Regions from separate parts of the Frankia sp. Hr75.2 genome, predicted to be linked through region 1. Evidence: predicted binding sites of a transcription regulator. Region 1 holds the regulator's gene; each other region holds the start of a gene.
What was found. Region 1 encodes LexA, which represses DNA repair genes until DNA is damaged. Its sites were predicted from a motif close to CGAACNNNNGTTCG; they were not measured.

Region 2: the regulator LexA is predicted to act here: its motif matches at 2,357-2,370, upstream of AC559T_RS26490 (HNH endonuclease signature motif containing protein).
Region 3: the regulator LexA is predicted to act here: its motif matches at 1,497-1,510, upstream of uvrA (excinuclease ABC subunit UvrA).

What each region holds. Positions count from the first base shown of each region.
Region 1 covers NZ_CASGGV010000303.1:31,562-36,696, reverse strand. Annotated here, with positions in the region: gene dapF (diaminopimelate epimerase) at 1-302, shown strand, start outside; gene hflX (GTPase HflX) at 588-2,090, shown strand; gene lexA (transcriptional repressor LexA) at 2,206-2,958, opposite strand; gene AC559T_RS25120 (LysM peptidoglycan-binding domain-containing protein) at 3,880-4,125, shown strand; gene nrdR (transcriptional regulator NrdR) at 4,516-5,076, shown strand.
Region 2 covers NZ_CASGGV010000310.1:37,170-42,304, reverse strand. Annotated here, with positions in the region: gene ftsH (ATP-dependent zinc metalloprotease FtsH) at 1-857, shown strand, start outside; gene AC559T_RS26495 (FAD-dependent oxidoreductase) at 906-2,201, shown strand; gene AC559T_RS26490 (HNH endonuclease signature motif containing protein) at 2,403-3,749, shown strand; gene AC559T_RS26485 (MarR family winged helix-turn-helix transcriptional regulator) at 3,784-4,338, opposite strand; gene AC559T_RS26480 (pirin family protein) at 4,384-5,135, shown strand, end outside.
Region 3 covers NZ_CASGGV010000310.1:141,299-146,433, forward strand. Annotated here, with positions in the region: gene AC559T_RS26905 (glycosyltransferase family 2 protein) at 1-529, shown strand, start outside; gene AC559T_RS26910 (MBL fold metallo-hydrolase) at 594-1,262, opposite strand; gene uvrA (excinuclease ABC subunit UvrA) at 1,707-4,604, shown strand; gene AC559T_RS26920 (SsgA family sporulation/cell division regulator) at 4,625-5,044, opposite strand.

The DNA of each region.
Region 1 (5,135 bases):
GGGTCGCCATGCGGGTCTTCGAGCGGGGCGTCGGTGAGACCGCGTCCTGCGGCACCGGCGCGTGTGCCGTCGCTGTGGCCTGGGCGGCCCGCAATGGCGATGGGCCGCCCGCAGAGGTCGAGGTCGACCTCCCCGGCGGGCGGCTGACCGTCGGCTGGCGGGAGTCGACCGTCCTGCTCAGTGGCCCGGCCGTGCTGGTGTCGGACGGTGTCCTTCGTCCCGACTGGCTGCGCGCGGCGGGTGGCTTCGGCCCGGCGGCTCCCGCGGGCGAGCGGCGTCCGAGCGTTGTCGGGGCCGGCTGAGCGCGGCCGGGGCAGGCAGGGCGAAGTCCCTCGATCTCCCTCGGGGACCCGTAGCGCGTGGGTGCGCCCGGGCGTCGGGCCGGGTGCCCGCCTCAGGTCCGCCGATGTCGTCCGGTGGCGGGCGCCGTCCGGTAAAGGGTTCGCGATCGCGGGTACGCCGTGTCACCCTGGGGATGACGGTGTTTCATCGGCCGGGCGAACCCGGCTGATGGGGCGAAAGAGTGCCGTCCCGGCCGGGGCGGACTGGAATGACGCGGTCACCGTGCCGCGTTGAGAACGGATGGTATGAGTCTTCGCGCTGACGCCGCTGTGGCGTCCACCCGGCATCTGAAACTGCACTCGGGCGAAAACGACGGCCACGAGGGTCGTGACGGTCGCGCCGGCACCGCGCTCGCCCTGGCCGAGGCCGACGGGTTCTCGTTCTTCGACGAGGAGGGCGACGGGCTCGACCTGGAGGACCGTGGCGCGCTGCGCCGTGTCCCGGGCCTCACCACCGAGCTCGAGGACGTCACCGAGGTCGAGTACCGCCAGCTCCGGCTGGAACAGGTCGTTCTGATCGGGGTGTGGACGTCGGGCTCGCAGGTCGAGGCCGAGGCGTCCATGGCGGAGCTGGCCGCGCTCGCCACCACCGCCGGCTCGGTCGTGCTCGACGCGCTCGTGCAGCGCCGGGACAGGCCCGACGCAGCGACCTTCGTGGGCTCCGGCAAGGCCAAGGAGCTCGCCGAGATCGTACTGGCGACCGGCGCGGACACGGTGATCTGCGACGGCGAGCTGACCCCCGGCCAGCTGCGCCAGCTCGAGGAGGTCGTCAAGGTCAAGGTGATCGACCGGACGGCGCTGATCCTCGACATCTTCGCCCAGCACGCGACGTCGCGCGAGGGCAAGGCGCAGGTCGAGCTCGCCCAGCTGCAGTACATGCTGCCGAGGCTGCGCGGCTGGGGTGAGTCGATGTCCCGGCAGGCCGCCAGCGGCGGCCGGGCGCCGATCGGTACCCGTGGCCCCGGTGAGACGAAGATCGAGACGGACCGTCGCCGGCTGCGCGCGCGCATCACCAAGCTGCGCCGAGAGCTCACCGGGATGGCCACCGTCCGGGCGACCAAGAGGTCGTCACGCCGCCGCGGTGCCGTTCCCGCCGTCGCGATCGCCGGCTACACCAACGCCGGCAAGTCGTCGCTGCTCAACCGACTGACCGGGGCGGGCGTACTGGTCGAGGACGCGCTGTTCGCGACCCTCGACCCGACGGTGCGCCGGGCCACGCTGCCCGACGGCCGGATCTTCACCCTGGCCGACACGGTCGGCTTCGTGCGCCACCTGCCGCACCAGATCGTCGAGGCGTTCCGCTCGACGCTCGAGGAGGTGGTGGACGCCGACCTCGTCCTGCACGTCGTCGACGGTTCGGCCCCGGACCCGATGGGGCAGATCTCGGCCGTGCGCGAGGTGCTCGCCGAGATCGACGCGGCCGGGGTGCCCGAGCTCATCGTGGTCAACAAGGTGGACGCGGTCGACCCGACCACGCTCGCCGTCCTGCGTCAGGCGGTGCCGGACGCCATCTTCGTCTCGGCGCGGTCCGGGGCGGGGCTGCAGGAGCTGGTGGAGGCGCTCTCGGCGCGGATACCGCACCCGGAGGTCGAGATGTCCCTGCTGGTGCCCTACACCCGGGGCGATCTCGTCTCCCGCATCCACCAGATCGGCGAGGTGCTTCGAGTTGAGCACACCGGCAAGGGCACCGAGGTCGCCGCGCGCGTGCCCGTGGGCCTGGCCGCCGAGCTGGAGCCGTTCCGCGCCTGACGGCCCTGCCTGAACACCAGCCCCGACGGAACACCGCGAGCTGAACACCGCACCGGTCAGACGCCTGACGTCTGACCGGTGCCTGGCCTGCCCGGTGCCGGCCGCGTGCCGGGGATCAGACCCGGCGCATCACCGCCACGATGCGGCCGAGGATGGTCGCGTCCTCGGCCGGGATGTCGGAGAAGGCCGGGTTCTCCGGCGCCAGCCACACCCGGCCGTCGCGCTGCCGGAACCGCTTGACCGTGGCCTCCCCATCGATCATCGCCGCGACGATCTCGCCGTTGTCCGCCACCGGCTGCTGCCGGACGACGACGAAGTCGCCGTCACAGATGGCGGCATTGATCATCGACTGGCCGACCACCTTGAGCAGGAACAGAGTTCCCTCGCCGACGATCTCCTTCGGCAGCGGGTAGACGTCCTCGATCGCCTGCTCGGCGAGGATCGGCCCACCGGCGGCGATCCGCCCCACCAGGGGGACGTAGGTGGGCGTGCCGGCCTCCAGCGCCGTGGTCTCGGCGGGTGCGCCGGCCGCCGCCGCGGCACCCGCGCGGGAACGCCCGCCGGCCTTCGCGCCGCCGATCGGAAGCACCTCCATCGCCCGCGGCCGGTTCGGGTCGCGCCGGAGGAACCCCTTCTCCTGCAGCACCTTGAGCTGGTGTGCCACGCTGCTGGTGCTGGTCAGGCCGACAGCCTCGCCGATCTCCCGGACGCTCGGCGGGTATCCACGCCGCTCCACCGCGGACCGGATGACCTCGAGCACCTTCTTCTGCCGCTGCGTCAGGCCCGAGGCGTCCGCGGGGCTGTCGGGAAAATCCCGGACGTTGCCACGGGTGTCACCTCGGCGGGTACCCCGTTCCTGGCTGGTCATCGCTTACCGCTCTCCTGTCGATGCTTCCGCGCGGCGGATGGTGCCACCGGCGGCTGCCAAGGACCGGGTGGTCGACGGCCCGGCTCCGCCAACACCCACCCGGTCGTTCCAATGCTTTGTCCGATTAGTAACTTTTGATCGGTTCGGCTGATCGGTTTGGCAGGGTCCTTCGTGCTCGGTTCATCTCGCACGATCGTCCACAACTGATCGTCCTTGACGGTAGTCGGCCGGTCGCCGAATCTCAAACGTCTGTTCGAGCGTGTCGGGGGAAGTGTGCGTGGCGGCCGTGTAAGAATCGCTCAGGCGTTCGATCGAACGAGTGTTCGCGCCTGGGAGGTTGGCATGACCGACGGTGGCGGTGCGGCCGGTGGGAATGCGTCAGTTCGGCGGGGTCACCCGGTGTCCCGCAGCTGCGCGCTGCGGCAGGGTGCGCAGGTCGCGACGGGTGCGCGGGGGGCACGCGGCGTGCGTGGAGCCGCGGTGGGCGGAGTCGCCGTCCGTGGCCGCGGGGTGCGGGGGGTGGCGGTGCGCGGCATGGGCCGCGTGCCGGTAGGGCGCCCGGTTCGCTCTCGTGGCGCCCGATGTGGTCTCTCGGGGGCTGCTCCGGCCGCCACGGTGCCGCCCGGTGAGTCCAGGCGGGGCGGTGAGCGGCGATCCGGGGCGTCCGTCATCGAGATGCCCGGCATGTGGTGGCGTGAGGCAGCCGTCGGGCTGGTCGCGGCCGGGTCGGCCGCCGCGGCGCCCGGGCCGCGTCCTGGGCCGAGTGGGCAGTCCCAGCCCCAGCGTCCCCGGCCTCAGCCCCACGCCCGGCCTGAGGCTCGACCTCGACCTCGGGCCGGGTCCCGGTCGCGGGCCGGTGGGCGGGGGAGGTCGGGTGCGCGGCCGCCGCTGCGGCTGACCAGGCGCGGCCGCATCGTCGTGGTGGCGCTGGCGAGCACGCTCCTCGGCCTTGTCTTCTCGTTGGTGCTGGTGACGGCGTCACAGGCGTTCACCGGCGTCCCGGTGAGCTACCGGACGCACGTCGTGCGGTCCGGGGAGACACTCTGGGAGATCGCCCACGAGGCCGCCCCCGAGGCCGACGCCCGCGACACCGTCCGCGGGCTCATGACCCTGAACGGCCTCGACACGGTGACGCTCATGCCCGGTCAGGAGCTCCGGCTCCCCTGACCCGGCTTTCCTGCTGCGGCCCCGACGCCCCGATAGCTCGGCGGCCCGGCATGCCCGGGGCTTTCGGTGCGTCAGGTGTTGCGGCTGCCCCACCGAGGGCACGTCCGGCTGGTGTCACCGCCTGTCGTGGCCCCGGCGCGGGCTGGCGAGAACACACCTGAGGACCACATGCGCCGGAGGGGCCGGTGTCGGATCTGTCGGGGGTGTGCGCTACGGTGGACACAACATCTTGTAGTTGCAGCACCGCAAGTCATCCACAGGTTGTTACACAGGTAATCCACAGGGCCTTGACCGTCTGTCCGCAGGGCCGCCGGTCGAGGTGACGGAACCCAGTCGGACGCACCCCGCGGGCGGCAGTGTCAGCCTGCCCGGGGTGGAGGGGAGCGGACCATGCGGTGCCCTTTCTGCCGGCATCCCGACAGCCGTGTCGTCGACAGCAGGGAGGCCGAGGAAGGCGCCGCGATCCGGCGCCGGCGGTCGTGTCCGGCCTGTGGCCGTCGGTTCACGACCATGGAGGAGGCCTCCTTGCGGGTCCGTAAGCGCAGCGGGGCCACCGAGCCCTTCAGCCGCGCGAAGGTGATCGTGGGAGTGCGCAAGGCGTGCCAGGGCCGCCCCGTCCGGTCGGACGATCTGGCGCTGCTGGCGGAGCGGGTCGAGGAGACGGTGCGTTCCTCGGGCTCCGCGGAGGTGGCCGCCGAGGATGTCGGCCGAGCGATCCTCGGCCCCCTCCGGGAGTTGGACGAGGTGGCCTACCTCCGCTTCGCCTCCGTCTACCTGGCGTTCGAGTCGCTCGGCGACTTCGAGGCGGCGATCGCGGCCCTGCGTGCCGAGTCGGCTGGCGGCGGTGAGTCGCCCGTCGCCGGGAAGCCGACCGCGATGCCGGCGGCCACCGGGGCCTCGGCTGTCGTCGTTCCGGTGACCACGGGCCCACGGGCGGCGGCCGGCCCCTGACGTACCGGCCCGAGGTCCCGGAACCGGGATCCGGGCGTCCATGAGTGACCCAGCCTGAT
Region 2 (5,135 bases), on a different contig from region 1:
AGGCACTCACCGATGACGCCGACCTCACCCGGATCGCCCGGGGCACGCCCGGATTCTCCGGCGCGGACCTGGCCAGCCTCGTCAACGAGGCGGCGATCAACGCCGTCCGCGACGGACGTTCGGTGGTCAGCGCCGCCGATCTCGACGCCGCACGTGACCGCATTCTCCTCGGACGGCGCGATGCCTCGAACGCCCTGCTCCCGGACGAGAAGCGGTCCGTCGCCGTGCACGAGTCGGGCCATGCCCTGGTGGCGGCGCTCTGCGACGACGCCGACCCGGTCTCGAAGGTGACCATCCTTCCCGCAGGCATGGCGCTCGGCGTCACCCAGCAGCTCCCCGAGGCCGAGCGGCACCTCTACTCCGAGGCCTATCTGCTGGACAGCCTGGCCGTGCGGCTCGGCGGTCGGGCGGCCGAGCTGGTGGTGTTCGGCCACGGCTCCACCGGTGCCTCGAACGACCTGGCCGGCGCGACCCAACTCGCCACCCGGATGGTGCGTGAGTTCGGGCTGTCGGAGGAGATCGGACCGGTGGGCTACTCGTCCGACGGGCCCAACTTCCTCGGCGGGGACGACCTCATGGCCCGCCCCTACTCGGAGCAGACGCAACGAGTGATCGACGCCGAGGTGGCACGGCTGCTGCGGGAGGCTCAGGCGCGAGCCATCGACCTGCTGCGCATGCATCGGAACGCACTCGACGCCCTGACTGCGCGCCTGCTGGAACGGGAGACCATCGACGGCACAGTGGTAGAGGAGCTCGCCGCCGCGTCGATGGCGAGCTTCACGCGCAGCCCGAACGGAGACGGCTCGGGGGAAGGTCCGGACGGCGGCATCCCACCGCAGATCTCCCTGCAGACCTGATCCCCCTGGACCGCGCTCGGATCCCGAGGCAGTGGGTACTGCATCTGCATGATGCCTGACGCCGCAGGCCCCGCGTTCGACGTGTGTGTGGTGGGCGCAGGCCCGGCCGGGATGATGCTCGGCCTGTTGCTCGCCCGCGACGGCCTCGAGACCTGCGTGTTGGAGAAGCACGCCGACTTCCTGCGCGACTTCCGCGGGGACACCGTGCACCCGTCCACGCTCGATCTGCTGGATTCGATCGGCCTTGGCGAACGCGTGCGCGACCTGCCCGGACGCCAGGTCACCGGGCTGAGATTCAGCTTCGCGGACGGGACCTACCAGGTCGCCGACTTCTCCCGGCTGCGGGTGAGTCATCCCTACATTTACTTCGTCCCGCAGTGGGACCTGCTGGAGATGCTCGCGCAGGCCGGCGCCGACATTCCGACCTTCACGCTGCTGCGTGAGCACGAGGTGACCGGCCTTGTCCGGGATGGCGATCGGGTGGTGGGCGCCGAGGCTCGGACCACCCAGGGCCGCCGGGTGGTGCGGGCGCGTCTCACGGTCGGTGCCGACGGCCGCGGATCTGTCGTCCGCGCGTCGCTTGGCCTGCCACTGCGACGTTTCGGCGCTCCGATGGATGTGTTGTGGTTCCGGCTCCCACGCCGGGCGAGTGACGGGGATGGCCTCGGCGGCCTGGTCGGCCCGGGACGGATGCTCATCCGCATCGATCGGGGCAGCTACTGGCAGACCGCCTATCTGATCCGCAAGGGCGGATACGACGCCGTGCACGCGGCGGGACTCGACCGCCTCCGCGACAACGTCGCGACGCTCGCTCCGGACCTCGCCGACCGGGTCGATGAGATCAGAAGCTGGGAGGACGTCCACCTGCTGAGGGTGCAGGTCGACCGGGTGCGGCGCTGGCACGCTCCCGGCGCACTGCTCATAGGGGACGCCGCTCACGCGATGTCGCCGATCGGCGGGGTCGGGATCAATCTGGCGATCCAGGACGCGGTCGCCGCGGCACGTATCCTCCGTGCGCCCCTGCTCGCCGGCCGGGGCACCGGAACCGCACCACCGCCCGGGCGGCTGGCCGCGGTACAGCGTCGCCGCACGCCACCGACCATCCTCACCCAGCTTGCGCAGCGGGTCGCCCAACGAGGGTTGCTGCGCCCGGTGCTGGAGGCCGGCGACAAGCCGGTCACGGCGCCCATGCCGGTCCGGCTCCTCGCCCGGATACCGGCCGCCCAGCGCGTGCTCGCCCGTGCGGTCGGCGTCGGGCTCCGACCCGAGGCGGTCGGACAGGCCGCACCACACACCGCGGCGGAGAACGTCTCCCGTGCAGCCACCAACGAGAGTGATCGTTAGCCACTGAAGAAGCAAAAGAATTTGCCTGTCTTTGTAATCCATATAATTCATCTACTTATTTCCATTCACCCACGAAACGACCCACCCACAGATCAGGTCACCCTCGGGACGACTCGCCCGAACCCTTGCCAGCAGAGCCGACCCTACCCTAGGATCGAACGCATGTTCGAAGAATTTCACTGACGGTGGGCGGTGAACCTGATGGATCAGTTCGACAGCTCCATGACCCGGGCGTCGACGGCAGCGGGTATGGATTCCGAACCGCAGCGATCAGACGTCTCGTTCGACCTGGTGGACGCGCTCCACACGGTCCTGGCCGAGGCAATCGCGGCAACCGGCGCCGGAACCGCGAGGAGCGACCTGGATCAGGCCACGCCCTTCTTGCGGCGATTCTGTCATCGTGTCGACAGGTATCGCACCAAGTTAAAGGTGCTCGGCTGGCTTCAGGCAGGAATGATGGAGGATCTATCGGCCATCACTCATATGAATCCACCGCGCGAGGCGGCGACCGGGACTTTTGACGAGCTTGCTCCGGAGGACGTGGCGATCGAGGTCGGCGCCTCCGCCACCTCGGTGGCGCGAGACATGACCTACGCGCGCACGATCACGGATCGGCTCCCCCGCGCGTTGACGACACTGAAAAACGGGGCAATTGATCTATCTCGGTTGAGATCCCTGGAACGCGCCGTTCGCCCGTTGGATGACGAACTGGCGGCCGCCGTGGAGAGGCGCGTGCTGGAAGGCGGGCCACGTCCCACTCAGGGAGCCTTCGCCGATGCGTGCCGACGCACGGTCCAGCGGATCGACCCCGACGGCTCGGCGGAGCGGGCCCGTACACGAAGAGCCGCGCGACGGGTCTGGGTTCGTCCCGGCGAGGAGGGCAGCAGCACGCTGTCCGCGTTGCTCCCGGCGGAGGAGGCAGACGCCTGCTACCGGCGAGTCGACCAGGTGACCCGCGAGATCGTCGCCGCCCGGGATACCCACGACGAACGGACGACGGACCAGATCCGGGCCGACGTCGTCGTCGACCTGCTCACCGGACGAGCCGAGCACGGCCGGCCGTTCTCCTGCGACGTCCAGGTGGTCGTGCCCGTGACCACACTGCTCGGCATATCGTCGGAGCCCGGTGAGATCCCAGGTGTCGGCACCATCCCCGGAGCGGTCGCCCGCGAGATGGCCGCTCGGCCAGGGTCGACCTGGCGGCGACTCCTGACCGACCAGCGCGGCGTCCTCCTCGACGTCTCCGACCGCCGGCACCCCACCCCGGCGCAGGTACGTCACGTGCGCGCGCGCGACCGCACCTGCCGCATGCCCGGGTGCGCCCGGCGCGCGATCCACTGCGAGCTCGACCACACCGTCCCCGACGCCGTGGGCGGCCGGACAGCGCTGGACAATCTGGGCCTTCCGTGTCGACGACATCACCGCATGCGCCACCGCAGTGGCTGGCAGATCAGCCAGCCACGTGAGGGTGTCTTCGAGTGGACCACGACACTGGGCAGAAGGATCACGGTCACCCCGCCGCCCTATCTCGAGCCCGAGACCTCATGATCTTGACGACAAGTCCCGGGGCACGGGTGGCGAATCAGGCGGATGACGGGTGGTCGTCCGCGGCGAGCCGGGTCAGTACTGACGTGGCGATCGCGTCAAGGGCGTCGACCTGGGCTTCCGTGAGCATGTCGAACACATGCTCACGGACGAAAGCGACATGAGCGGGAGCGGCCTGTTCGATCATGGCGCGGCCGCGCTCCGTGAGCACGACAAGGGCGCCGCGGCCGTCGTCGGCGCACTCCTCGCGCGCCACGAGGCCACGCCGCTGCATCCGGGCGACGTGATGGGAGAGCCTGCTCTGCTCCCACGAGAGCTCCCTGGCCAGCTTGGTCACCCGCAGGCGCCCTTCGGGGGTGTCGGTGAGGCGGACGAGAACGTCGTAGTCGGCGAGTGAGATCCCCGCCTCCGCGGCGAGTTGGCGGTTCATCCACACGGTTAGCTGGCTGGTCATGAGCAGGTAGCGCCGCCATACGCGCTGCTCCCGCCGAGTCAGCCAGGACACCGCGGCGCCCGCGACCGCGGGTGCGGCAGGCGGCGGGACCTCGGGTGGCGGGGTCGGGAATGCGTCACCCCGGGATCTGATTGACACGTCATGCACCTTAATGATGCGTCACGGAGATGGGAAGGGGCCATCATGGCCGACATGACACAGCGGTCGAAGGTCGACATCCGCCGCGCAGACGACCGCCCCAAGACAAAGATCAACTGGCTCGACTCCAAGCACTCCTTCTCATTCGGCCACCACTACGATCCGTCAAACACACATCACGGGCTGCTACTGGTCAACAACGACGACACCGTGCGCGCAGGCGCGGGCTTCGAGACCCACCCGCACCGCGACATGGAGATCGTCACCTGGGTACTGCGGGGTTCGCTCGTCCACCAGGACTCGACCGGCAACTCGGGCGTGATCTACCCCGGGCTGGCCCAGCGGATGAGCGCCGGCCGAGGCATCCTGCACTCCGAGAAGAACGACTCGTGGCGGCTGCCCGACGGCGGCGAGCCGCACGACGAACCCGTTCACTTCGTTCAGATGTGGGTTGCGCCGGACGAGAACGGGATCGCACCCGGCTACGAGCAGCTCGAGATCGACAACGAGTTGCTCCGGGATGGCCTCGTCACGGTCGCGTCCGGGATGGAACGGCACGACGGCGCTGCCGCCATCCGTATCAGGAACCGGTACGCGGCTCTGCACGTCGCCAGGCTCGGTGTGGGGCAGAGCGTCGAGCTGCCCGACGCGCCTTACCTGCACCTGTTCGTCGCACGGGGCGAGGTGACGCTCGAAGGCGCGGGGCAGCTGCACGAGGGCGACGCCGTCAGGTTCACCGCGGTGGGCGGTCAGCGGATCACCGCCGTCGAGCCGGCCGAGGTCATGGTGTGGGAGAT
Region 3 (5,135 bases), on a different contig from region 1:
TACCCAGGAGTTCCTCCGGATGGGCGGTTTCGACCCGTCCTACTGGATGTACTATGAGGAAACGGACCTTTTCGCCCGGCTGCACGCGTCCGGTGGCCGCATCGCGTGGATCGACGACTGCTGCCATGTCACCCACGTCGGCGGCGGGACCGTCGGCCGCGCCGGCCTGATGTACGCCGAACTCGGCCGTTCGGCCGCCATCTACGCGCGGCGCCACGGCGACACGCTCGGGCGGGGCTGGCTCGCCGTCCACGTGGCGCAGCTGGCGGCGCTGGCGCTGCGCAAGCTCGCGACCGGCCGGACCCACGACGCGCTGCGCGCGTCGAGGATCCTGTCCGGCGTCGCGACGGGGCTGGTCCAGCCTCGCTGGGAGCCCGCCACCCAGTCCCGCTGGCGGGCCGTTCCGGTCGCCACCCGCCGTGACCTGGGTCGGATGGACACCGCCGCGCCCGGGCAGGTGCCGGCGCCCCGGGCGTCCCGCACGTCCCGCGCGGACCGGTCGCCACAGGTGACCGCCGGGTACCGCTGACTGTCAGATACAGCCGACTGTCAGATACGGCTGACCGCCGGGCCGGGTGCGACCGATCGCCGTCTCACCAGCCGCGGGAGCGCCACTCGGCCAGGTGCGGGCGCTCGGCGCCGAGTGTTGTGTCCTTTCCGTGGCCCGGGTAGATCCATGTCCGGTCGGGCAGCGGACCGAACACCTTGGCCTCGAGGCCGTCCATCAGGGTGGCGAAGGCGGCGGCGTCCCCGAAGGTGTTCCCTGGGCCGCCGGGGAACAGACAGTCGCCGGTGAACAGGTGCGGGGCGTCGCCGTCCTGGTCGTAGAGCAGGGCCACGGAGCCGGGCGTGTGCCCGACGAGGTGCACGACCCGCAGCGTGACCTCGCCGACGTGCACCTCGTCGCCGTCGACGACCGGGTCCATCGTCGGGACCGGGATGGCGGGCGCGTCGAGCGGGTGCGCCACGGTGCGGGCCCCGGTCGCGGCGACGACCTCCTCGAGCGCCTGGACGTGGTCGGCGTGCCGGTGGGTCGTCACCACGGTGGCCAACCCGCTGTCGCCGACGAGGCGTAGCAGCGTGTCGGTCTCGTTCGCCGCGTCGACGAGCAGCTGCTCGCCGGTGGCGGCGCAGCGCAGGAGATAGCAGTTGTTGTCGAACGGGCCGACCGCCACCTTGGTGATCGTGAGGTCCGGGAGCTCGCGGGTGTCCGCCGGCCCGCCGACGGTGACCTCGCCCGTGTATCCGGCGCCGATGTTCATCACGGTTCTCCTCGATCTCTCCGTGGACTGGTCCGCGCGGATCCGTCCGTGGCCGGACCGCCGTGGTGGCGGCCGGGCGGCGTGGAATGATCCGCGGAGCGCATCCATTCTGATCGGCGTGACCGCCGTGTGTCCTCGACGGAACAAGGATGTGGCCCGCGGGGTTCCCCTGCGCGGAGCCGGGCACCGCCGTGTGCGGGCACGTCGGCCCGGGCGTGTAGCGTCGGTCGTGTTCGAACGCGCGTTTGATCCGGTGCCGCTGCGGAGCCGGGCCCAGGGCGCGGCGCCTGCCCGCGGGGCCGCGTAACGGGCCGCAAACCCGTCCGTAGCATGCCTGCCGCAGGCCGCGACAGTTGTCCCCCACACCTGATGTCACCCAAACCTGACTGTCACCTGTATCCGACTGTCACCCCCACCCGACCGAAGACCACGAGGGACCTGACGATGGCTGACCGTCTTGTCGTCCGCGGAGCACGTGAGCACAACCTTCGTGACGTCGATCTCGACCTGCCCAGGGACGGCCTGGTGGTCTTCACCGGGCTGTCGGGCTCGGGCAAGTCGAGCCTCGCCTTCGACACGATCTTCGCCGAGGGGCAGCGCCGGTACGTCGAGTCACTTTCGGCCTACGCCCGCCAGTTCCTCGGCCAGATGGACAAGCCGGACGTCGACTTCATCGAGGGCCTGTCACCCGCGGTCTCGATCGACCAGAAGTCGACCTCGCGCAACCCGCGCTCGACGGTGGGCACGATCACCGAGGTCTACGACTACCTGCGGCTGCTGTACGCGCGGGTCGGCCACCCGCACTGCCCGAAGTGCGGCCGCCCGATCGCCCGGCAGACCCCGCAGCAGATCGTCGACCGGCTCCTGGAGCTCCCCGAGGGCACCCGCTTCCAGGTCCTGGCGCCGGTCGTCCGTGGCCGCAAGGGCGAGTACGCCGACCTCTTCGCCGAGCTGCAGAGCTCCGGCTTCGCCCGGGTCCGGGTGGACGGCACCGTCGTGGCGCTCACCGAGCGCCCCAAGCTCGAGAAGCAGCGCAAGCACACGATCGAGGTCGTGGTCGACCGGCTCGCGGCGAAGGAGTCGGCCAAGCGCCGCCTCACCGACTCGATCGAGACGGCGCTCAAGCTCGGCAGCGGCCTGGTGCTGCTCGACTTCGTCGACCGGGATCCGGCCGACCCCGACCGCGAGCGGATGTACTCCGAGCACCTGGCCTGCATGTACGACGACCTCTCCTTCGAGGAGATGGAGCCGAGGTCGTTCTCGTTCAACTCGCCGTTCGGGGCCTGCCAGGAGTGTTCGGGTCTGGGAACTCGCAAGGAGGTCGACCCCGACCTCGTCGTGCCCGACCCGACGCTCTCGCTCGCCGAGGGCGCGATCCAACCGTGGGCCGGCGGGCACAACAAGGAGTACTTCGAGCGGCTGCTGACGGCGCTCAGCGAGGACCTCAGCTTCCGGATGGACACCCCGTGGGAGGGGCTGCCGGAGCGCGCCCGCAAGGCGATCCTGCACGGCAGCGGCGAGACCGAGATCCACGTCGGCTACACGAACCGCTACGGTCGCAAGCGCTCCTACTACACGTCCTTCGAGGGCGTGATGGCCTTCCTGCGTCGCCGCCACTCGGACGCCGAGTCCGACAGCAGCCGCGAGCGCTACGAGGGCTACATGCGCGACGTGCCCTGCCCGGCATGCCGGGGCGCCCGGCTCAAACCGGAGTCGCTGGCCGTCACGCTCGGCGGCCGCTCCATCGCCGAGGTCTCCGGGATGTCGATCGGGGAATGCGCGGCATTCCTGCGCGGCGTCGAGCTCAGCGAGCGGGAGCAGGCCATCGCCGGGCGGGTCCTCAAGGAGATCGACGCGCGGCTCGCCTTCCTGCTGGACGTCGGCCTCGACTACCTGTCCCTGAACCGTTCCGCCGGCACGCTCGCCGGTGGGGAGGCCCAGCGGATCCGCCTCGCCACCCAGATCGGCTCGGGGCTGGTCGGCGTGCTCTACGTGCTCGACGAGCCGTCGATCGGCCTCCACCAGCGGGACAACCGCCGCCTCATCCAGACCCTCGTCCGGCTGCGCGATCTCGGCAACACGCTGATCGTCGTGGAACACGACGAGGACACGATCCGTGCCGCCGACTGGGTGGTGGACATCGGCCCCGGGGCCGGTGAGCACGGCGGCCGGGTGGTCGTCTCCGGCCCGGTCGAGGAGCTGCTGAGCAGCGAGGAGTCGATGACCGGCGCCTACCTCTCCGGTCGGCGGCAGATCCCGGTGCCCGACATCCGCCGCGCGCCGACGAAGTCGCGCTCGCTGACCGTGCACGGCGCCCGGGAGCACAACCTCCGGGACGTGACGGTGTCGTTCCCGCTCGGCTGCCTGGTAGCGGTCACCGGCGTCTCCGGCTCGGGCAAGTCGACGCTGGTCAACGACATCCTCGCCAGCGTGCTCGCGAACCATCTCAACGGCGCGCGCGAGGTGCCGGGCCGGCACCGCACGGTGTCCGGCCTCGAGCACCTCGACAAGGCGGTGCGGGTCGACCAGTCACCGATCGGCCGGACCCCGCGGTCCAACCCGGCGACGTACACGGGCGTGTTCGACCACATCCGCCGGCTGTTCGCGGAGACGACCGAGGCGAAGGTCCGCGGGTACCTGCCGGGCCGGTTCTCGTTCAACGTCAAGGGCGGCCGGTGCGAGGCCTGCTCCGGCGACGGCACCATCAAGATCGAGATGAACTTCCTGCCGGACGTCTACGTCCCGTGCGAGGTCTGCGCGGGCGCCCGGTACAACCGGGAGACGCTGGAGGTGCACTTCAAGGGCCGCAACATCGCCGAGGTGCTCGACATGCCGATCGAGGAGGCCGCCGAGTTCTTCGCGGCGGTCCCGGCGATCGCCCGGCACCTGCGCACGCTCAACGACGTCGGCCTCGGCTACGTCCGGCTGGGCCAGTCGGCGCCCACCCTCTCCGGCGGTGAGGCGCAGCGGGTGAAGCTCGCCTCGGAGCTGCAGCGACGCTCCACCGGGCGGACCGTCTACGTGCTGGACGAGCCCACCACCGGCCTGCACTTCGAGGACATCCGGAAACTGCTCGGCGTGCTCGGCCGGCTCGTTGACGCCGGCAACACGGTGATCGTCATCGAGCACAACCTCGACGTCGTCAAGACCGCCGACTGGATCATCGACATGGGCCCGGAGGGCGGGACGGGCGGCGGCCGGGTGATCGCCGAGGGAGCTCCCGAGACGGTCGCCGCGGTGCCCGAGAGCCACACCGGCGCCTTCCTGCGGGAGATCCTCGGCGACCGGGTCGACGCCCGTCCGAAGTCACGGCCGAAGCTCGCCGGCGCGGCCGCGCTGTGACGGCGCGCGGCCGTGCCCGCTCAGGTCTGGAGGAGGTCGTCGAGGACGGCGTCCAGAGCGACCTCGGGGTGCTCCTCGCCGGCGGGCACGACCCGCTCGGTGCGTTCGAGGAAGCGGCGGACGGGCGCGGCGTCCAGGACGACCACCGACCGGCGCTCGCCGTCGGCCAGCTCGAGGCGGATGCCGTCCCGGGTCGGCTCGGGCGTGATGCGGACGTCCCCGTCGCCGACGGGTGCCGGGCCGTCCAGGCCGGCCCGCAGCGCGTCCCGGGGAGCCACCCAGTGGCCCTGCGGGAGCGCGGGATGATCCGGCCGGGAGACGAGTACCAGCGCGACCGCCAGCGGGTCACAGCTGCGCCAGGTGATCTGCAGAACGGTGATCCTGCCGCGGCTGGGGGCGTCGTCAACGACGAACTCCGTCGTGACGTCCTCCACCTGCACGCGTCGGCTCCCTCGGCCCGATCTACCCGGTTTAACTGCCTCGCCGGTTTACACCGTCGCAGCAGTTCGCTCGTGACGCCACCCGAGTGGA